2 linked regions of the Labilibaculum sp. DW002 genome follow. The protein of the gene in region 1 interacts with the protein of each later gene in a pairwise test. Links are inferred from orthologs where the notes say so. Each region holds a gene or a part of one and is shown on either strand. Other genes may lie near its edges.

Region 1 (7,641 bases):
CGTCCACTTTACTTGCAAAACCTTGACTTGAAGTAGCTACTGTGTTAGCAGTTTCTTGGTAAGAATTGCTAAGCTTTTGAGCTGATTCTGCTAATTCTTGAGTAGACTCTGCATATTTGTTAGAGAATTGTCCAACAGATTCAGAAGCACTTTGCAGGCTTTGAATGTATCCGTTAGTCACAACTGCTGCTTCAGAAAGATTAGAAAGATTGTCGGCAGCATTGGTTAGTTTTGCTAGCCCCTGACTTAAATTTGAAATCTTATCAGGCTCAACACTCATCTTTTCTAATAAAGATTGTAGTTGCTCTAATCCTTCAACTTGTACACCTCCACCAGCTCTTTCTCTTGGTTCTAGACCAATTAGTTCGGGATACACCAAGCTCCAGTCTGGTTGTTCGTGTGGAGGCTCAAATGCCGAGAAGAAAAAGATGATAGCTTCTACAGTCATACCGACAGTAAGAAGTTCTCCAGCGTATGGATAATGCTGAATTTTAAATAGTGCTCCAATCAAAACTACGGAAGCACCCCAACCGTACACGTAGCCCATAAATCTTTTCCACCTTGGTGATTCAACTAATTCGGTAATATTCATGATCTGATTGTTTGAATAAGGTCTAAAATAAATAGTATACTGGTAAAATGTTATTTACCTAAATGAGTTCTAACACAACGGAAACCAATATAAGATTTAGCAGTGTCCTGATATTCATATGTTCTGGTTGCACATTGTAAATAATATCCTATGTCTTTCCAAGATCCACCTCTAACAACTTTTCTTTTTAAAGCTGGAGGGTCACTTGGCAAAGCATTGTACTGATAATTTGGATTCATATCATGAGTGAAGCTATAAGCAGATTCTGCATATACCGCAGAAGTCCACTCCGCTACATTACCTGCCATATCGTAAAGTCCATACCCATTAGGTTCATAGGTACCAACCGGTAAAGTAACCAAACCTCCATCGTCTACATAGTTTCCTCGTAATGGTTTGAAATTAGCTAAGAAACACCCTTTCTCGTTACGAGTATAATCTCCTCCCCAAGGGTATAAGTTCAAAGAAATACCTCCACGAGCTGCATATTCCCACTCTGTCTCTGTTGGCAAACGATATTCAGGAACATCAGGTTTTCCATTTCTTCGAAGAGCAGAATTGTGAAATTCCGTTCTCCAACGACAGAAAGCACGAGCTTGCTTCCAACTTACGCCCACAACAGGATATTCATCGAAAGATGGGTGCCAGAAATATTGTTCAGCCAATGGCTCATTATAAGAATATGTGAAATCGTGAATCCAAGCTAAAGTGTCAGGATAAATATTCAATGTTTCTTTAATGATGAAAGAGGATCTGTCTTCTATACTCTGACGTCCACCTTGGTAATCATCTACCAAACCTTCGTATTCACCTGTTTCGCTATTGTAACGATTCGATTTTTTTGCAGCTTGTTGCAAATCCACCCATTCGTATTGGTACTTTAACTTACGCGAATCAATTTCTTTATTTCTGAAAAATCTTTCATGAGCTGGTAAATACATCTCTTCTAGAATTTCAGTGTATTCTTCGTTATCCCATTCTAATCTTTCATCCCAATTGATAAAAGGAGGGTCGATAGGATTACCATTTTCATCTTCTGCAATTAGAAATTCTTCAAATTGTTGACCTAAAAGTTCGCGAGCAATTGAATCTCTAACCCAATTTACAAACTGACGGTATTCATTATTCGTAATTTCCGTTTCGTCCATCCAAAAAGACTCAACAGATACGGTCTTGGCAGTAGCATTAAGTGCCCATGCTACATCCTGATCATTAGGTCCGACAGTAAAGCTTCCGCGAGGAATTAATACCATTCCATATGGTTTTGGTTCAAACCATTTTCCTCTTTGACCCGCACCAATAAGTTCTCCGTTTCCAGTGTTTTTTCCACAACTGGACAAGAACAATAAAACAATTACACAAAGTGTTGTAAGTAGTTTATTCATAGTGGTTTTATAAATTATGCAACTTGCATAGATTTTCAAATGTTATTACAAAAATCGAATACTCTTATATTTTTGATTTCGACGTTCCAATTTAGTATTAAATCGGTAAGCCAATAAAAACTCGTGCGATCCCTTCGCAATCTTCGATGTGGAAATATCATAAGCATATCCAATTTGAATTCCATTATTGAATAATACTCCTAACATTCCAACAATGGCATCATCAACCCTATATGAAACGCCTCCCCAAATCCTTTTATTGTATCTGATGTTAGTATTTAAATCAAACTGAGATACAACAGCGTCGGTTTTATAAAATATCGAGGGTAAAATTTCCCACGATTCGTTTAGTTCGTATCGATATCCTGCCATTCCATAATAATGACGTGCAAGATAAGTTTCGACAGTTTCGTTATAACCAATATTTGGTTTGTTTAAATGACTTACGGATGTTCCGACATAAAAGTTATTGGTATGATAATAAAATCCCAATCCTAAATCAAAAACAAGTTTGCTGTCATCAATATTTCCAGCTCCCAAATCATCTTCAGCACTAACAAAACCGTCTCCTGTTGGCACAAACCATTCACCTTTAAGTGAATTGTTCTGAAACCCGACACTTACTCCAATATTTAAAGAACCTGTACTTATTTTTTTCTGATATGCATAACTAAAACGCATTGCAGTATTCTTTTCAAAGCCTAACTTGTCACTTAATATGGTTAAACCGATCCCATGATCAGCACCCATAAATGATATAGGAGTGCTTACATTAACAACGGTACTAACTGGTGCATTATCGAATCCAACCCATTGTTGACGATTAATTGCTGACACCAGAATATCTTCCTCAGATCCTGCAAAAGCAGGGTTTACAGAAAGAATGTTGAACATGTTTTGACTAAACTGTGGATCTTGCTGAGCTTTAGCTAGTAAAGATGAGCAAGCCAATAATATGAAGAAAATAAATTTTTTCATGTAAAATATTATGGTTCAGTTAATGCCAAAAACTATGAGGAGTAAAGTAAATAAAAATAAATGTTCCTTACAAGTTTTATCAGAGGTTCAGCCCCATTAGTCATTATTTTTTATGTTTCCATGCAAAACTTAATTTCTATCTGTCTAACATTAAATTAAATAACACAAGATCAGACTTCTTAGAAAAACAGTGTGATCAGTTATTTTAACGTAATTCTTATTTACGATGGTTTTATTGTTTTGTTAAGGATTTTTGAAATTTTTCTTGTAAAGTAAACAATAATTTGTAATTATATGATGATAGGGAGTAAAAGAATGGTAATAAAAAAGGGCTATCTACATTTATAGATAGCCCTTAATTTTTTTTTAAGTTTTTTTATTTTTTAGCCGTGCTTGTTTTCTTTTTGGCTGTTGTTGTCTTCTTTTTAGTTGTTGTTGCTTTCTTTTTAGCTGGTGCTTTTTTCTTCGCAGGTGCTTTTTTAGCAACTTTACTAGTCTTCTTTTTAGGTGCTGACTTAATTATCTTTAGGCAATCTTCATAGCTGAGTGTCTTAGGATCTTCAATATCCTTAGCCAATCTGTAATTTTCTTTTTGATAAGATATATATGGTCCCCAACGCCCATTCAGAATCTGAAGCTCAGCATCCTCTTCAAATGATTTAATATGTTTCAAACGATCCTTTTCACGCTTCTCTTCAACCAACACAATAGCACGCTCCAAATCAATGGTCATCGGATCATCAACATCTTTGTGTAAGGATGCAAATTTACCGTCATGACGGACATAAGGTCCAAATCGACCAATCGCAACCACAACTTTCTTATCTTCATAAAGACCTAGATCTCTTGGTAACTTAAATAAATCTATTGCTTCCTCCAGCGTAATAGTTTCAAGATGCTGTCCTGTTCTTAAGCTGGCAAATTTAGGTTTCTCTTCATCCCCTTCGGCACTTTCTCCAAGCTGAGCCATTGGACCGTAACGACCAATACGTACAAGAATAACTTTTCCTGTTTTAGGATCGTTGCCTAAAATCCTCTCACCTGTCTCTCTTTCAGACTCTTCGAGTGTTTTCTCAACGTTGGCATGGAACGGATGGTAAAATTTACCAATCATTTCTTGCCATACCATTTTACCAACTGCAATCTCATCAAATTCCTTTTCTACTTCAGCAGTAAAATTGTAATTCATGATATTTGAGAAATGCTTTATTAAGAAATCTGTAACAACCATTCCAATGTCCGATGGAAATAGTTTTTTGTTTTCAGCTCCTGTATTTTGTATTAAAGTCTCTTCTTCGATAGCATCATCAATCAAATTAAGAACTTCGTACTGACGTTGAACACCATCACGCGATTCTTTAACCACATAACCTCGATTTTGAACCGTTGTAATAGTTGGTGCGTATGTTGATGGACGTCCAATGCCCAAGTCTTCCAACTTCTTTACTAAACTTGCCTCAGTAAATCGTGGTGGACGATGTGTAAAGTTTTGAACCGCCTTAACAAACTCGCTTTCCAATTTATCACCAACATTAACTTGCGGAAGAAGAGATTGCTCTTGCTTCTGTTCTTCGTCGTCAGTTGATTCTAAGTAAACTTTAAGAAAACCTTCAAACTTAATCATCTCACCAGTTGCAACGAATTTTTCCTCGTTGGTTGAAATATTAATTTTGATATTCGTTTTCTCAAGCTTTGCATCACTCATTTGTGAAGCAATCGTACGTTTCCAAATCAAATCGTAAAGACGCTTCTCATTCGATTCACCCTCTACTTTGTGCTTATTAAGATATGTAGGGCGAATGGCCTCGTGAGCTTCCTGCGCACCCTTACTCTTCGTACTGTATTTTCTGATTTTCACATAGTCAGCACCATGCAAACGTGTAATTTCTTCTTTAGCCGTATTCAATGCAGTCTCAGATAGATTTACCGAGTCTGTTCTCATATAAGTAATATTTCCCGCCTCGTACAAACGCTGAGCTACTGTCATGGTTTGAGAAACAGAGAAACCTAACTTACGACTGGCTTCCTGCTGTAGTGTTGATGTTGTAAAAGGTGCAGCTGGTTTTCTTAAAGATGGTTTCTTTACGATATCATCAATATGATATTCTGCATTCTTACAACTAGTAAGGAAATCAAGAGTTTCTTCTTTTGTCGAAAATCGTTTTGGAAGTTCGGCCTTTAAAGTTTTTTCAACTCCTTTTTCATCAGTAATAGTAAATTGAGCAATAACTTTAAAGAAAGACTCAGACTCGAAAGAAATAATTTCTCTTTCTCTTTCAACAATTAATCGTACTGCTACAGATTGAACACGACCTGCTGACAATGATGGCTTCACTTTTTTCCACAACACCGGGGAAATTTCAAAACCAACCAATCTGTCAAGAATTCGTCTTGCCTGCTGCGCATTAACCAAATTATCATCAATCTGACGTGGATTTTCTACCGCATTCAGAATTGCATCTTTGGTAATCTCGTGAAAAACAATACGTTTTGTTTTCTCTTTCTTTAATTTAAGTTCCTCAAACAAGTGCCAGGCAATAGCCTCTCCCTCGCGGTCCTCATCGGAAGCGATCCATACTGTCTCTGCTTCTTTCGCCAACTTCTTCAGTTCAGTTACAACCTTTTTTTTGTCCGTCGAAACAATATATTTAGGTGTAAAGTTGTTTTTGATATCAATACCAAAATCTTTCTTATCAAGATCTCTAATATGTCCAAAACTGGACTTTACAAGAAAACTATCACCTAAAAACTTTTCAATTGTTTTTGCCTTTGCAGGGGACTCAACAATAACTAAATTCTCTACCATCGCATCACTATTTATGGAAAATCGTGCTCTAAAATTTTGTGCAAAGTAAAAACATATGCGCCCTAAGTTCCAAATTTTATGATACTAATTTTTAAATTGCTTATTTTGGTTATCTGAAATTGATCTATATAATAAGGAGTAATATGATGCTTATTAGTTCGAATTTTATTTGCTATTTTTACAGCACAAAATTATTAATTGGTCGATAATGTTAGAAAACAATACTGAGTTAAACTCAAATTTAGAACAAGAACCGAAATCACAATTGCAGCGCTTTAAAAAAGCGTTAATTATATTCTGGGCAATTTTTGTGATTGGTGTTTTAGGAGCTGTATTATTTTTCGCTGGAGTTTCGAATGGAACTTTTGGTTTTATGCCCTCTTTTGAAGAGTTGGAGAATCCGAAAAGTAGTTTGGCTACAGAAGTTTATACTTCAGATGGAAGTTTACTTGGAAAGTTTTATTTTCAAAATAGGTCATTTGTAAAGTATGATGAATTATCTCCTTTTTTGGTTGATGCATTGATTGCAACTGAGGATGTTCGATTCAAAGATCATTCAGGTATTGATGTTCGTGGATTGGGTCGTGTTGCCAAAGGTTTGGTTACAGGAAATCGAAATGCTGGTGGAGGTAGTACTATTTCACAACAATTAGCAAAAATGCTTTTCCCGAGAGAAAGCTTTAGTCAAAAATTGGATATCGTTTTCCGGAAGTTCAGGGAATGGGTAATTTCTGTTAAGCTGGAGCGTAGCTATACCAAAGAGGAAATCATGACAATGTATTTTAACAAGTTTGATTTCTTAAATCTAGCGGTAGGAATTAAATCGGCATCAAATGTTTATTTTAATACTACACCTGATTCTCTAAAAATTCACGAAGCCGCTATGCTTGTTGGTATGGCAAAAAATCCGTCGTATTTTAATCCATTAAGGAGAGCAGAATTAACTTTGAACAGAAGAAATGTGGTTTTGTCACAAATGGTTAAGTATGATTATTTAACTAAAATAGAGTATGATTCCTTAAAAAATCTTCCTTTGGGAATTGATTTTCAAAGAGTAGATCACAAAAGGGGAATGGCTCCTTATTTTAGAGAGTATCTTCGGATGTCGTTAACAGCTAAAAAGCCTGAGCGTAAAAATTATGCATCATGGAATGTACAGCGGTTTAAACGAGATTCATTAGAATGGAAGAATAATCCATTTTTTGGATGGTGCAATAAAAATAAGAAAGCAGACGGGGAACCATACAATATATATAAAGATGGTCTGAAGATATACACAACCATTGACTCGCGTATGCAAAAGTATGCTGAAGAAGCCGTAAAAGAGCACCTAGGTCTTGAATTTACAAAAGGCGTTTGATCGTGAGAAAGAAAACCATAAAAATCCTCCTTTTTCGGATGATTTATCAAATGAAGATGTTGAAAATAATCTGGTAACTACAATGAAACGTAGTGAGAGGTATCGTGTTTTAAAGAAAAATGGAATGAGTATGGACTCCATTCGTTTATCTTTCAATACGCCTGCAAAGATGAAAATCTTTACTTGGAAAGGTGAGCGTGATACAATTTTATCTCCTCGAGATTCTATGCTTTATTATAAAGGTTTCCTAAGAGCCGGGTTCATGTCGATGGTACCACAAACGGGTGAGGTAAGAGCCTATGTGGGTGGACCAAACTATAAGCATTTCATGTACGATATGGTCAGCCTTGGTAAACGTCAGGTTGGTTCTATTATTAAACCGTTTTTATATACTGTAGCTATGCAGGAAGGTTTAACACCATGTGATAAGGTTCCTAATATTGCTCAGACCTTTGATGTGGGCGATGGGACAACATGGACATCACGTAACTCAACCAGAGCTCGATCTGGAGAAATGGTC
Region 2 (7,479 bases), on another replicon or contig:
TAAAGAAATTGTGCGTATTCAAACTGAAGTTAGAAAGACAGTTAAAGACTGTTTTGTAGTCGCTTTTTACAAAGGAGAAAGAATTTCACTCTCAAAAGCGAAAAAACTTCAAAAAACATGAGTAATTTTACCATAAAATAACTTAATACTACAAAAGCACATATTTAATATAGCTATATGAAATTCTCAAAAGATGCTAAAATAGGACTTGTTGTCATTGGAGCAATTGTAATTCTAATTTGGGGAGTAAGTTTCTTGAAGGGATTTAACGTCTTCTCCAGCGAACAGTTTTTTTATGCCAGCTATGACCGCGTAGATGGTTTAAAGAAATCAAGCTATGTCACCCTTAAAGGTTTTAAGGTAGGACAAATAAAATCAATTCGATTTAGCAATGCATCAGCAGATCAACTACTCGTTCAATTTTCTATTTCTGAAGATTTTAAATTGCCAGTAAATTCTATTGCGCATATTGAAAGTTCAGATATCATGGGAACAAAACAAATCAAACTGATTCCTGGAAATTCAAAAAGTATTCTTCAATCAGGAGACACAATTAAAGGAAGCATCGAAGGGGATTTAAAGGAGCAAGTAAGTATGCAAATGCTCCCTTTAAAAAAGAAAGCCGAAAAATTGATGTCTGGAGTGGATTCCGTACTTACAGTAATACAATATATATTTAATGAAAACACAAGAGACAATCTAACGAGAAGTTTTGGGAGTATCGAACAGACATTTAAAAAACTGGAGAATGCATCAGGGACTCTTGACACAATAATTACAGGACAAAAAAGTCATTTTGAAAATATCTTTTCGAATGTCGATTCAATAACAACAAACTTAAAAGATAACAATAAAAATATCTCAAGCATATTAACCAATTTCTCTTCCATTAGCGATTCATTATCCGCAGCCGACATTGCCCAGACAATTAATAACGCTAAGCTAACATTAAAGCAAACCAATGAAATTCTTGATAAGATTAATTCAGGAAAAGGTTCAATGGGTATGTTAATAAATAACGATACCTTATATATGAACTTAGAGGCTGCCTCTAATGGTTTAACGAATTTATTAATTGATGTAAAGAATAATCCTAAAAAATACATGCACTTTTCTTTATTCGATACAGGTAAAACTGTTTATATGAATTCTGATAAATCTAAAAAGAAAAGAGATAAGTTAAATCAAGTTTATTATCGAGTACAAATTCTTTCAGCTTCGAAGCAAATAGCGCTGGATGACACTAGTTTAAAGGGACATAAGAAAGTTCAAGAGATCTTTTTTAATGGTCGATACAAATACACAATTGGACATACTCAGAACTATAAAGAAATTATACGTCAACTTAAAAAAATCAAGGAAGATTTTCCAGATGCCTTTGTCATAAAGATTAGCCCTGAGAATTGAATTTTATTTAACGACTGTGATTATAGTAAATTAAAAGCTCATAATCTATTGAACCACTACCAACTAGAACAAGTTTGTAAAACTACTTAACAGACTTTGTTTTATGTTTAATCTAGAATGAGTTTACATTAGCTAATAAAGACCTAAAAGTATGTTACACGGAAATGATTAGATACCAGAAAGTTAAACAAACTAAAGCTTTAAGTTATTTATTCTCAGCCTATTAACAAATGTCATTTTTTTTACATTTCTGTATCCCTTATTTTCCGCATGCTAGTAAATGTTTTTAAAAAGTCAAGAGCAAAATAATTTTTTTTTAAGTTTTTTTTTCACAATCTTGCATAAGCAAAATTTGACACACCCATATTTTTTAAAATTCTGAACAAGAAATGAACAATAATCACTTCCAAATCTGGGAAAATTGCTTATCGGTAATTAAGGATAATGTTTCGCCAATCAGTTATAGTACATGGTTTCAACCTATTGTACCACTGAAATTGGAGAATGAAATTCTTACTTTACAGGTACCTAGTCATTTTTTCTATGAGTATCTGGAAGAGAAATATATTGATCTTCTTAGAAAGACTTTAAGAAAAGAACTTGGGGCTAGTGCAAAACTGGAATATAATGTGGTAATGGAAAATAATCACATGAAAGATGTGAAACCATTATCAGTTGTTGTGCCTGGAAATAATCCGGCAAACACAAAAAATCGTCCAGTAAAGAATCCTTTTTCACAAGAGGAACCAAGCATCAAAAATCCATTTGTAATTCCTGGTATAAAAAAATTACAAATTGATTCTCAACTAAACCCGGATTATACTTTTGCTAACTTTATTGAAGGTGACTGTAATCGTTTAGCTCGTTCAGCAGGTTGGGCCGTTTCGGAGAATCCTGGTGGAACTGCATTTAATCCTCTTGTATTATATGGTGATTCTGGATTAGGGAAGACACATTTAGCTCAATCAATAGGGTTAAAAGCAAAAGAATTACATCCTGAAAAGACAGTTTTATACGTAAGCTCTCAAAAATTCCAAACTCAGTTTACTGAAGCAATTCGTAACAACAATAAAAATGACTTCCTTCATTTCTATCAAATGATCGATATCTTAATTATTGACGATATTCAAGAATTAGCTGGTAAAGAAAAAACACAAAATACATTTTTCCACATTTTCAACCATCTGCACCAATCAGGTAAGCAATTAATTTTGACATCTGATAAAGCACCCATTGAATTGAAAGGAATGGAGAATCGTTTACTTTCGCGTTTTAAATGGGGATTATCAGCAGATTTGCAAAATCCTGATTACGAAACAAGAGTTCGTATTTTGCAACAAAAAGCTTATAAGGATGGAATCATTCTTGAGAATGATGTCATTGAATATATTGCTACACACGTCATCAACAATGTTCGTGAACTAGAAGGTGCTTTAATTTCACTTTTAGCTCAATCAACTCTAAATAAAAAAGAACTTAATCTTGAGCTAGCAGTTGAAATCATCGATAAATTGGTGAAAAATACGAAGCGTGAAATTTCTATTGATTACATTCAAAAAATTGTTTGCGATCATTTCAATATGCCAGTTGATCTTCTTCAGGCTAAAACAAGAAAACGTGAAATTGTTCAAGCTCGTCAAATTGCCATGTATTTTTCAAAATCGATGACTAAAGCTTCGTTATCGACTATTGGTTCACAAATTGGTAAAAAAGATCATGCTACTGTTCTTCATGCTTGCAAAACGGTAAACAATCTGATTGATACGGATCGAGCATTCAAAACTCAAATTGATGAGATAAATAAAAAATTAAAAATGTAGTTTTTAACTACTAACTACTATTATTACTACCCTAGAAAGCAGATTCAATTTGAATCTGCTTTTCTTATTTTAAGATCAGGATTTTTTGATTACTTTGCGCCAAATTCGAAAACATGCTTAATCTACTATTTGCAATTCTTACTTCAGCCGGAATCTTTATCACCTTTAAATACCTTGAAAAATATAAGGTTGATATTTTACTAGCAATTATCATTAACTATATAACCGCCGCTATTTGCGGGTATTTATTATCCGACAAAGCATTTGTTGTTCAAAATATAATTCACGAAAATTGGTTTAATATCTCGATATTAATTGGAGCTTTATTTATCGTTGTTTTCTTTATTATAGGTCGCTCAACACAAAAAGCAGGAATCTCGGTTACCACCTTGGCCAGCAAAATGTCTTTTGTATTGCCCTTATTATTTTCAATTCTATATTATCAAGAAGCTGTATCTACAAATAAGATTTTAGGTATTGTAATTGCAATTAGTGCCGTTCTCTTAAGTATTTACAAAGGGAAAAGTGATAAATTAAATCGACAGTACATTTGGTTACCGGTGCTTCTATTTTTTGGAGCCGGAACCGTTGATTCTTTGGTTAAATATGCACAACAAGAATTCCTAAGCAATGGAGGTACAGAACAGTTCTCTACCCTATTATTTGCTATTGCGGGAATATCGGGAATACTTACTTTATTAATTAAAAGAGAGAGCCTATTAAAGCTCTTACAAGTAAAAGTTTTAATTGGTGGCCTTGTTCTTGGTCTGGTAAATTTCGGATCCCTTTATTTTTTAATCGCATCTCTAAACAGTTCTGGATTTGATAGCTCGGTTGTTTTTAGCATTATCAACATAGGAATTGTAGCTTGTTCGGTGTTAATTGGACTAGGCATTTTCAAAGAAAAACTAAACAAAGTGAATCTATTGGGGATTGTACTTGCATTTATTGCTATTTTTATTCTTACAAACTAAACAACACTACTTTTTAGCTAGTAATGAGCAACGATACTTACAAAACAATAAGCGAAACGTCCGAGGGATTATACAAAGAAAAAGGAAGTAAATTTATTGCCTATGCTTACCCTGTAACTTCCGAAGAAGAAATTAAAGCACATATTGCAAGCCTAAAAAAAGAATATTACGATGCTCGTCATCATTGTTATGCATATATGCTTGGCGCTGATAAAAAAGATTTTAGAGCCAACGATGATGGTGAACCTTCTTCTACTGCTGGAAAGCCAATTCTAGGACAAATACTATCGAAAGATCTTACCAACATTCTAATTGTGGTAATTCGCTATTTTGGAGGCACAAAATTAGGCGTTAGCGGTCTTATTCATGCGTACAAAACTGCAGCATCCGAGGTAATTTCAAATGCTGAAATTCTCGACAAAACAGTTAACGACATCTACGATATTCATTTCGATTATTTGGTGATGAATGATGTAATGAAAATCATAAAAGATGACCAGCCTTTACAATTAGGGCAAGATTTTAACTTGACCTGCAAAATTACCTTGAGCATTCGCCAAAGTGAAGTCGATCGAATCATCGAAAAATTTAACAAAATTGACAGTGTAAAAACAGACTTTGTTAAAACAGTATAGTTTGTTTGTTTTCAAGATTATACATAAGTCGAACAATCGTATTTTCTATTTTACAGGTTAAATTGTTAATAATTATTCTTTTTTTGATTTGAATATAAGCATAATTTATACCTATATTTGTAATCTAGAATGAAGAGAGTATTAAATCAATCTAGAACCGCAATTAATGCAAAAAGAAGTAAATGCCTTTACTTCTTCTTTCACATTTTTCATTTCTTATTTAGATGTAAACACGATGTAAGGATTAATTCCCTTTTCTGTTATTTGGGTAATCCAATTCAACAATATTTTTCAAAAAAACCAACATTGTCTATTTCATCGACAATTGTTGGTTTTTTTTTGATATTAAAACAACCATTATATACAAATTCTAAAAATTAAGAAATGGATAACAAAAGCTTAGTGTCTATCGACGACTACACCAAAGAAGAAATTTTGGAAGTGCTTGCCAAAGCAGCAGAATTTGAAAAGAATCCCAACTCCAACATGCTTGAAGGCAAAGTTGTTTCATCTTTATTTTTTGAGCCATCAACAAGAACTCGCCTCAGTTTTGAAACAGCTATAAGTCGTATGGGGGGTAAAATTGTTGGTTTTACCGATGCCTCGTCATCAAGTACCACCAAAGGAGAAACATTAAATGATACGATTAAAATGGTTAGTAACTATTCGGATCTAATCGTTATGCGTCATCCAATTGAAGGTTCGGCTCGCTACGCCTCTGAAGTATCAGACGTTCCTGTAATTAATGCTGGTGATGGTGCCAACCAGCACCCTACTCAAACCATGCTCGATCTTTACTCTATTCAAAAGACGCAAGGTACGCTTGAAAATCTGAACATTTTCATGGTAGGTGATTTGAAGTATGGCAGAACAGTTCATTCATTACTAATGGCTCTTTCGCACTTTAACCCAACCTTCCATTTTATTGCACCCAAGGAATTAGAGATTCCAAGAGCGTACAAAATCTTCATGGATAAAAACAATATTAAATACCAAGAACATACCGAATTCAACTCGATCATTAATGATGCTGACATTCTTTATATGACACGTGTTCAGCGTGAGCGTTTTGCTGATCCTCTGGAATATGAAAAAGTTAAAAATGTATATATTCTTAAAAATGATATGCTAAAAGACACCAGAGATAATCTACGTATTCTTCACCCGCTACCAAGAGTCAACGAAATTGCTGTAGATGTGGATGCAAACCCCAAAGCCTACTATTTTGAACAAGCTTTAAATGGTGTTTTTGCAAGACAGGCTATTATTGCCAAAGCACTAGATTTATAAACTTATATTCACGTCAAAAAAGCAGATCAACATATGAACGCAAAGAAAGAATTACAGGTAAGTGCCATTGAAAATGGAACCGTTATCGATCATATTCCAGCAGAATATCTATTTCAAGTAATCACGATTTTAGGTTTAGACAATTGTGGCAATTCAGTAACATTTGGAAACAACTTAGAGAGTAAATTATTAGGAAAGAAAGCAATTATTAAGATTTCTGATAAATTTTTCGAAGATGAAGAAATCAATAAAATTTCTTTGATTGCTCCTCATGCAAAATTAAACATCATTCGCGACTATAAGGTTTCAGAGAAAAAAATTGTTGAAACACCTAAAAAAGTAATTGGTATTGCTAAATGTATGAATCCAAAGTGCATTACTAATGTAGAGGCGGTTACTACACGCTTTAAAGTAATCGAAGATTCTCCTATTACCTTAAAATGCCACTACTGTGAGAAAATCACAGATCACAAGCACATTGAGATTATTTAATTGATACTGTATATTAAATGAATGAAAAGAAGCCTATTTGGCTTCTTTTTTTTGAACCAATTTGTAGCAAAGAATACAGATCAAAGGATAATTATTACCTTTGTCGCTCTTTACAAATTGAATAAAATACAAGCATATGAATTCTTCGACCGAGCAAGTTCGTAATCGCATAACACAAGCTATTGAAAATGGACAAAATGGGAAACTTAGAGCCTGTAAAGAAGATTTACGTATTCTTTATACTAGCATAAAGAACGAACCTTTCCTACTTTGGGAAGATGCTTTTATTTCTCAATTGGGAAAAGTAATTATCATGATGCTCCATATGGATTTAATTGATGATGAAGAACAAAACATTGGTTTAGCCCATCTCTCCTATGTTTATATTACAAAAGGAATTGAAAAAGAAGAGAGCCTAGCTCCTGACTATGATACTTGTGAACTTTTCCGCTTAAGAAAAGATCGAATTATTCTTTTGAAAAGCTTTGATGACTCCTTTGTTGATAGCTTACAGGAATTCTACTATGCAAACGAAAAGGCAAAAGATCGTGACGCCTATAACCTTCAGCGCAAAACGGTTTTAAGTCGTATGCCATTCCTACAATTTGCAGACATTCATGCCATAGAGAAAGATTACAAGAATTTACGAAATGACGAGTATTTACTTGAGACTGCCAATTATATTGAACACGATAATGAAATTACTGCTGAAACTTTAAATGAAGGTTCTCTCCTGCATAAGATATTGTATAAGCATACTTTGCAGAAATTAAAAGATGGTAAGTTGCTATACTAAATGGCAGTAATTCTTATTTGCCTGTGTTCTAGCATCATGGGCTTTTACTTTTCTCCATTAATGAT

Evidence for each region.
Region 2: the proteins of topA (region 1) and L3049_RS03420 interact in binary tests that used the Escherichia coli proteins (3 or more experiments, as listed by UniProt). The link is inferred for Labilibaculum sp. DW002 from one-to-one orthologs.

What each region holds. Positions count from the first base shown.
Region 1 is NZ_JAKJSC010000003.1:80,092-87,732, forward strand. The notes cover bases 3,047-6,091. They hold topA (type I DNA topoisomerase), read right to left. Parts: upstream 5,762-6,091; coding sequence 3,332-5,761; downstream 3,047-3,331. Other genes in these bases: L3049_RS14730 (transglycosylase domain-containing protein), read left to right, coding at 5,970-6,091. In the rest of the region: porL (type IX secretion system motor protein PorL/GldL), read right to left, coding at 1-592; porK (T9SS ring complex lipoprotein PorK/GldK), read right to left, coding at 643-1,977; L3049_RS14720 (PorP/SprF family type IX secretion system membrane protein), read right to left, coding at 2,023-2,955; more of L3049_RS14730, read left to right, coding at 6,092-7,121; L3049_RS14735 (transglycosylase domain-containing protein), read left to right, coding at 7,099-7,641. UniProt on the Escherichia coli protein: Releases the supercoiling and torsional tension of DNA, which is introduced during the DNA replication and transcription, by transiently cleaving and rejoining one strand of the DNA duplex.
Region 2 is NZ_JAKJSC010000001.1:890,989-898,467, forward strand. The notes cover bases 3,148-6,030. They hold L3049_RS03420 (IMPACT family protein), read left to right. Parts: upstream 3,148-4,224; coding sequence 4,225-4,836; downstream 4,837-6,030. Other genes in these bases: dnaA (chromosomal replication initiator protein DnaA), read left to right, coding at 3,148-3,227; L3049_RS03415 (hypothetical protein), read left to right, coding at 3,341-4,201; pyrB (aspartate carbamoyltransferase), read left to right, coding at 5,221-6,030. Also shown: L3049_RS03400 (N-acetylmuramoyl-L-alanine amidase family protein), read left to right, coding at 1-121; L3049_RS03405 (MlaD family protein), read left to right, coding at 178-1,407; more of dnaA, read left to right, coding at 1,797-3,147; more of pyrB, read left to right, coding at 6,031-6,126; pyrI (aspartate carbamoyltransferase regulatory subunit), read left to right, coding at 6,160-6,618; L3049_RS03435 (hypothetical protein), read left to right, coding at 6,755-7,414.